DNA from 2 places in the Glutamicibacter sp. MOO4 genome. Region 2 is predicted to be linked to the other one. Evidence: riboswitches for the same ligand, from Rfam matches in the RefSeq annotation. Region 2 holds a riboswitch; the other holds the start of a gene.

Region 1 (3,783 bases), 600 kb from region 2:
CAGCACCGGGCGAGGGGTTCGGGAGATCGGTTTTGACCTACGCACCCAGGGCAAGGATGCGCTCTTTGGAGCCGGCCTGTTCCTAGCCATGGGGCTTGGCACCCTAGGCGTTTATGCAGCCGGCCGAGCACTGGGGATCACCACCGCGATCTCGGCGGCCAACCTAGGGGACTACTGGTGGAGCGTACCGGTGTTGTTACTCTCGGCGGTGCGCCATGCGGTTCTGGAAGAAGTGCTCATGCTCGGCTTCCTGTTCACCTACGCAAAGAAGCTGAACCTAGGATTGTGGACCACGATCATCGGCTCGGCAGCGATCCGCGGCAGTTACCACCTGTACCAAGGAGTGGGGCCGATGATCGGCAATATGCTCATGGGTGTGGTGTTCGGCTGGGTTTATCAAAAGTACGGTCGAGTGATGCCACTGGTGATCGCGCACTTCTTACTTGATGCCATCGGCTTTGTTGGTTATGCCCTGATCGGTCCGGCGATCGGGATCGGTAGCTAGCCGAAAAAACAGCACATAAAAAGAGGTAGGTGGGGACGCCATTGTCCCCGCCTACCTTTGAAAAACGTTGCTACAGCACAACCGGACCGTTTTCGGTCTCGAAGGTCACCGTCATGATTCCCGGGGTACCGTTGGGTGCCTCGTAGTCCATAACCACCGGGCCAAGATGCACGTTTTCAGGTTGCCCCAACCATTCCAGCACACGATCACGCGAGCCGGCAATGGTGATCTCGCTGATCGCGCCGCTCGGTTCAAGTGCCTTGGAAGGGTGCAGATCCTTGGCTTCTTCGTCCCAGGAAATCAGGTACGGGCACTGCGGGTCGGCGATCAAACCCTTAATGCCGATCTGCTGCCAGGTCAGCTCGCGACCATCGGGGAACTTGCGGTTGCCTGGAACCGACTTGCGACCCAACCGGTCTTCGGCGCTGGACAGATCGTCCACCGAAACGCACCAGCCCATCCAGCCGCCGCCGAGCTCTGAACGCGCTCGTACCGCTTGGCCAAAAGGGGCCTTGTCGCTGGCGGGGTGGTTGAGCACTTCAACCACTTCCAGATACTGACCATGCTTCAACGGGAAGATGACATTACGTGTTCCGAAGCGCGGATGCACGCCTCCCTTAACGAACTCCAAACCCAAGGCCTCGGAGATTCTCTGCGCGGTTGGCAACAGCCCATCTGGGCCGCAGGCATAACTTACGTGATCTAACCTCATCATGTGCCCATCATGACAACATGTGATGACAGTCTCTACTTAGGCAAGCCTAATTTTTTATCGGTGATCGAATTCTCTGCACCCAAATCGCGCCTGGCGCGAAATATGACCGATTGCTACCCATTTTGCGCTCTCACATTGCAAAAATCTTCGGTTTTCGGGCACACTGGAAGTAGGTCATGAGTCCCAGTAACAAGCCCCGGCTTACTGGGCGGCAACCCTCCAACCGCGGTGGGGTGCCCCGGGTGAAGACCTGGCCCTTAAGAGCAAAAAGCTGCTAAGGACAAGCGCGGGTAACCCTGGAAGTGCCTTGACGAAGCTACCCTGACAAGGATCTTCCTGTCGGTGTCTTCTCAGTGGTCTACCCCAAAAGTCACAGAACTATTTTTGGAGGAAACCATGAGCAATAACTGGTCATTTGAAACCCGTCAGATCCACTCCGGGCAGACCCCAGATCCAACCACCGGTGCCCGGGCGTTACCGATCTTCCAGACCACTTCCTTCGTCTTCCCAAACGCAGAAAGTGCCGCAGCCCGTTTTGCGCTGCAGGAACTGGAACCGATCTACACCCGCATCGGCAACCCCACCACCGACGCAGTAGAAACTCGCATCGCCGATCTAGAAGGCGGCGTGGGTGCGCTGTTGCTGTCCTCCGGACAGGCCGCGACCACCTTGGCCATCCTGAACCTCGCCGAGTCCGGCGATCACCTGGTGGCCAGCCCAAGTTTGTACGGCGGAACCCAGAACCTGCTCAAGCACACGCTTAAGCGCCTGGGCATCGAGGTCAGCTTTGTGGCCGACCCGGATAACCTGCAGGATTGGCGCGACGCGGTGCGCCCAAACACCAAGGCGTTCTTCGGCGAAACCATTTCCAACCCACGCCAAGACGTGCTGGACATCGAAGAAATCGCCAAGATCGCCCATGAAAATGGAGTGCCGCTGCTGGTGGATAACACCCTGGCCACTCCGTACCTGATCCGCCCGATCGAATTTGGGGCTGACATCGTCATCCACTCGGCCACCAAATTCCTGGGCGGTCACGGCAACGCGATCGCCGGGGTGATTGTGGACTCGGGCAACTTCGACTTTGCCAAGGACCCGCAGCGCTTCCCGGGCTTTAATACCCCGGACGAGTCCTACAACGGCCTGGTTTTTGCTCGCGATCTTGGCGTGAACGGCATCCTCGGCGCCAACCTGGCCTACATCCTCAAGGCGCGAGTCCAGCTCTTGCGCGATTTGGGTTCGGCGCTGTCACCTTTTAACGCGTTCTTGATCGCCCAGGGGCTAGAAACCCTGTCCCTGCGCGTTGAGCGCCACGGTGAAAACGCGCGGGAAGTGGCCAACTGGCTCGAAGCCCGTGATGAAGTGCAGCAGGTCGCCTATGCGGGCCTAGCCTCCTCACCATGGTTTGAGCGCGCCAAGAAGTACAGCCAGCACGGCGCCGGATCGGTGCTCGCCTTTGAGCTTTCTGGCGGTGCGCCGGCAGGCCAAGCCTTTGTAAACGCCCTTGAGCTGCACTCCCATGTGGCCAACATCGGCGATGTGCGCTCGCTGGCCATCCACCCGGCGTCCACCACCCACGCTCAGCTCTCCGAGGCCGATCAGCTTGCCGCGGGCGTAAGCCCCGGCTTGGTGCGCTTGAGCGTCGGACTAGAAAATATCAAGGACATTTTGGCCGATCTCCAGTTGGGCTTTAACGCTGTGGCAGCCCTTGAGAATAAGGAATTGCAGGAAACGCTCTAGGTATGGCATCCATTGCAACCAACGAAGAAACACCGCTCGCCCACGGCCAAGACGGCATGACGCGCCGTAGCGCTGTGGGGGAGTACCACTTTGAGTTTGGCGGCTACCTGCCACAGGTAGAACTCGCCTACGAAACGTGGGGCAAGCTGAGCGCCGATGGCTCCAACGCCGTGCTGGTGATGCATGCTTTGACCGGCGACGCACATGTCGCCCAGGGGCATTCATCCCTACCCGGATGGTGGGACGGCTTTATCGGCCCCGGGGCCACGATCGACACCACAAAGTACTTCGTTCTCGCCGTTAACATGGTCGGCGGTTGTAATGGATCCACCGGGCCGGCTTCGCCGGACGCACACGGTGTGCCCTATGGTTCGCGCTTTCCCTTTGTCACCATCAAGGATTCGGTGCGCCTTGAAGCGCGTCTGGCCGCCCAGCTAGGAATTAGCTCCTGGCATGCGGTGATTGGTGGTTCCATGGGTGGGGCGCGAGCCTTGGAGTATGCCGTTGAATTCCCCGAGCAGGTCAAAAACCTGGTGGTGATGGCATCTAGTGCCCAAGCCACCGCGGAACAGATCGCCTTCGCTCAGGTGCAGACCCAGTCCATCAGGCTGGATGCGAACTTTGCTGGCGGAGACTATTACGCCAACGATGCGCGCCCACATGCCGGGCTAGGCCTGGCTCGGCGTCTGGCGCACATCACGTACCGTTCGGAAGCTGAACTTGAGGCGCGCTTTGGTCGCACCGCACAGCCTGGCGAGGCGCCCACGGGCAAACTCTCTGGGCCGCGCGGTCGTTACCAAGTGGAAAGCTACCTGGATCACCA
Region 2 (3,783 bases):
AGGCGAATCACGCTCTTGTTTGGCGTGACCTTCAATACCCCTGCCTTATCAAGCAGGGCCAATGCGCGACCATTATTAGCGGTATCTACAGGCAATGCGATGGTGGCACCGTTAGGCAGTTCCTTGATGGAATCGTACTTTTTCGAGTACACGCCGGCTGGTGAACTGTACATGTAGAAGGCTGGATCCACATCCACGTTCTGGTCCTTCTTGAACTGCTCAAGGTAGGCACCGTGCTGGAAGAAGTTCGCATCATACTCACCGTTAGATACCACGTGGTTTGGCTGCACGATATCGGTGACATACGTGGCATCCAGCTTCCAACCCTTCTCAGCCAGTAGCTTCTGAGCGATCTTGGTGGGCTCCTGCGACGGAGCCGATTCGGTGACAATGATCTTGATGGTCTTGTCCCCAGTTCCGGAAGCTTCTCCGCCTCCGACCAGACCACATGAGGTTAGTCCTAAGAGTGCTGCCGAGCCAGCGGCGAAGGTCAAGAAAGTACGACGAGATACTGCCATGATGTTTTCCTTAGATAAAGTGCGAGTTGAGAAGAAGTGTTTAGCGTTTGTCTGCTGCACGCGAGAGCCGAGTACCAACAAACTGAACTGCGTGCACCAGCAAGATCATCAGAATGATCGCTAGGAGCATGACGCCGGTTTCGTAACGGTAGTAGCCGTAGCGGATAGCAAAATCGCCAATACCTCCGCCACCTACCAGACCGGCCATCGCTGAGTACGAGATGAAACTGACCGTCATGATGGTGATAGATGAGAGCAGTGCAGGTCTTGCCTCGACAAGTAATACTTCGCGAATGATCTGTCCGCGGGTAGCACCCATGGCCTGCGCAGCTTCAACAACTCCATTGCCAAGCTGGCTGATGTTCTGTTCCACAAAACGTGCAAAATAAGGAATCGCGTTAATCGTCAGCGGAACAATGACGGCAGCAGTTCCAATGGTCGTTCCCACCACAAACCGGGTGAACGGGATGATGGCAATCAGCAAAATAAGGAATGGGAAGGAACGGATGGTGTTCACTATTCCGTCAACAATCTGGTGCAACCGCGGACGGGGACGCAGACCATTAGGCGACATGGAGAACAGCCAGATCCCCAGTGGCGTTCCGAGCAAAATTGCAATTGGAATGGCGACCAGAAGCATGGCGAAAGTTTGTGCCATGGCCACCCAAATTTCCGGGGCCAGTTCAACAATTCGGTCAAAGTTAAAAGCTGCTGCACTGCCGTTGCTCGTGCCCAGCACTAGTGAAGATAAGTTCATTGGTAATCCAGGTTCTTTATACGCGCGCTACGTGGGCAGCTGATGAGGATGAAACGGGTTTTGGGCTGCGGTTCAACGTAATTTCATCGCTGATCAGATAGCGTCCGATAGGCGTCGTGGGTTCAAAGCCAGGCTCTTGCAACTCATTCAGGGCGAACTCTTCAACTACTGAACCGTCTTCCATCACCGAGACGCGGTCTGCGATGGCCTTAATAACGTTCATTTCGTGCGTGACAATAACTGTGGTGATTCCGAGGCTGGCGTTGATGTCGCTGAGGTACTGCAGCACCGAGGTCGTGGTTCGCGGATCCACTGCACTGGTCGGTTCATCGCACAAGAGGACTTTTGGCTCGGTCACCAACGCTCGTGCAATGGAGATGCGTTGCTTCTGACCGCCTGAAAGCTGTCCTGGGTATGCGCTGGCCTTGTCAGCCAAATCAACAATGGCCAAAGCTTCCAAGGCGCGTTCGCGACGCTCGTTTTTTGCTACACCAGCAAACTTCAGATTCAGTTCCACGTTCTGCAACGCGGTGCGATTGTTCAGCAGATTGAAGTGCTGAAAAATCATTCCGATTTCATGTCGTTGCTTACGCAAATCGCCATCGCTGAGTCCGGTAAGTTCCACGTCATCGACAAAAACCTGACCGGAGGTTGGGCGCTGAAGTAAGTTGATGTTGCGCAACAGCGTTGACTTGCCAGCACCGGAGAAGCCGATGATCCCGTGAATGCTTCCGGCTTCAATGTTCAGGGTCACGTCTTTAACTGCCGTGAATTGATCCTGGCCATTGCCAAATGTTGTTGTTACGTTCTCAAGACGAATCATCATCGCTCCTTTACTGCTTGGTTATACGGAGCGTTCTTCACGAGGAAATCCTGTCTTTAAACAGACTTTCCCGTCGCGAAGTGAAAGTACTCCATCGGTCCTGGCTGTAGCACCGCTCCCTTACGGGTGGTTGCTGCGACGTCGTTGAGCCAGATCTCTCAGTCGCTCTGGATGGTGTGTGTTCGGTTGTACGGTCCGAACGATTTAAGTCTGTCTTCCATGGCCATGACCGAACAATAATTACGTAAACGGAAGTCATGAAGTCACCAAAACTTACTCACAACGTCAAAAAATTGCTTTGGTCTGCGTAGCAATTCTTCACTTTCCTCAAAGGTTTCGAATCAAGACGACGACCCTTGACGTATTGATTCCCCTTTTGGTTTCATGCGCACGACTGACCGTCGGGAATTGAACCGCGAGGGACGTGGTTGTATTAGTTTGCAGACCAACGAGAGGACAACATGAAGATTGCAATTGCAGGAGCCACCGGACAGCTGGGCCAACTGGTTATCAACGCACTATTAGAGCGCGGTGCAGATCCTGCACAACTGGTTGCCCTTGGACGTTCTGAAGAAAAACTCGCTCCTCTGGCGGGCAAGGGTCTGGAGACCCGCGCCGCTGACTACAACGTCGAGGCAAGCCTGGTGTCAGCTCTCGAAGGCGTAGACAAGTTGCTTCTGATTTCAGGTAGCGAAGTTGGCCAGCGCATCACCCAGCATGAGAACGTCATCAACGCTGCCCAGCGCGTGAACGTATCGCTGATTGCTTATACCTCTATTGCCAATGCCCTGACCGGCAACATGAAACTGGCGCAAGAGCATGTGGCTACCGAACAGTTACTGGCGGGCTCCGGCATTGAATACGTCTTGCTACGCAACGGTTGGTACACCGAAAACTACACCGATCAGCTCCTGGGCTACCTCAACAGCGGCGTAGTTCTCGGCGCCGCAGGTAACGGCAGGATCAGCGCCGCCCCACGTGCCGACTACGCAGAAGCAGCCGCAGCGGTATTGCTCTCCGAAGAAAATGAGTCCGGCAAGATCTACGAACTTGGTGGCGACAAGGCCTTCACCCTGAGTCAGCTGGCCGGTGCCGTGGGCGCCGCCGCCGGCCAAGAGGTCAATTACCAGGAAGTTGAACCAGAGAAGCTCGTTGCGATCTACACCGAATCCGGCGTGCCAGCACAGTTTGCAGACATCCTGGTTGATACCGACGTGCAGGTTCGTGACGGTGCCCTGGAAGTGAACTCGGCAGATCTTTCCCAGCTCATTGGCCGTCCAACCGCATCGTTGGGTAAGACCATCAAGGAAGCTCTGGCTCAGTAAACTAACCAGCTGCACCAACGCTGAAGTGGGCAGTGATCCTCGACTGACTAGTCGGGGATCACTGCCCACAGTTCTAACGTCATAACTATAAATATTGTGATCACTTGCGCGGAATTACAACGCTTCTAAAAAGATGGCTCGTGTCACACCCCTAGCGCTTCGAGCACTTCCCGTAAATTGACGCATACTTCATCCCCACCTCTTTCAGGAGATCAGAGTATGCAACGATCAAGTTTGCGCGCTTTGGCTGGCGCAACGATTCTTTCTTTGGGACTAGGAGCTTTCACAGTCCTCCCGGCGAGCGCTGACCCAAGGCACACAGAAAAGACCCCGACTGCTACCGGTACCGGAGGCGCAGTA

What was found. Region 2 has a riboswitch for S-adenosylmethionine ahead of AC1Z3F_RS15360 (methionine ABC transporter ATP-binding protein). Riboswitches for the same ligand answer to the same signal wherever they lie in the genome.
Region 1: another riboswitch for S-adenosylmethionine. It lies ahead of AC1Z3F_RS01725 (bifunctional o-acetylhomoserine/o-acetylserine sulfhydrylase); the one in region 2 lies ahead of AC1Z3F_RS15360 (methionine ABC transporter ATP-binding protein).

The regions. Positions count from the first base shown of each region.
Region 1 covers NZ_CM167800.1:375,192-378,974, forward strand. Annotated here, with positions in the region: gene AC1Z3F_RS01715 (CPBP family intramembrane glutamic endopeptidase) at 1-505, shown strand, start outside; gene AC1Z3F_RS01720 (VOC family protein) at 576-1,220, opposite strand; SAM riboswitch class IV at 1,393-1,513, shown strand; gene AC1Z3F_RS01725 (bifunctional o-acetylhomoserine/o-acetylserine sulfhydrylase) at 1,617-2,960, shown strand; gene metX (homoserine O-acetyltransferase MetX) at 2,963-3,783, shown strand, end outside.
Region 2 covers NZ_CM167800.1:3,282,987-3,286,769, reverse strand. Annotated here, with positions in the region: gene AC1Z3F_RS15370 (MetQ/NlpA family ABC transporter substrate-binding protein) at 1-518, opposite strand, end outside; gene AC1Z3F_RS15365 (methionine ABC transporter permease) at 559-1,275, opposite strand; gene AC1Z3F_RS15360 (methionine ABC transporter ATP-binding protein) at 1,292-2,101, opposite strand; SAM riboswitch class I at 2,187-2,276, opposite strand; gene AC1Z3F_RS15355 (SDR family oxidoreductase) at 2,560-3,423, shown strand; gene ggt (gamma-glutamyltransferase) at 3,643-3,783, shown strand, end outside.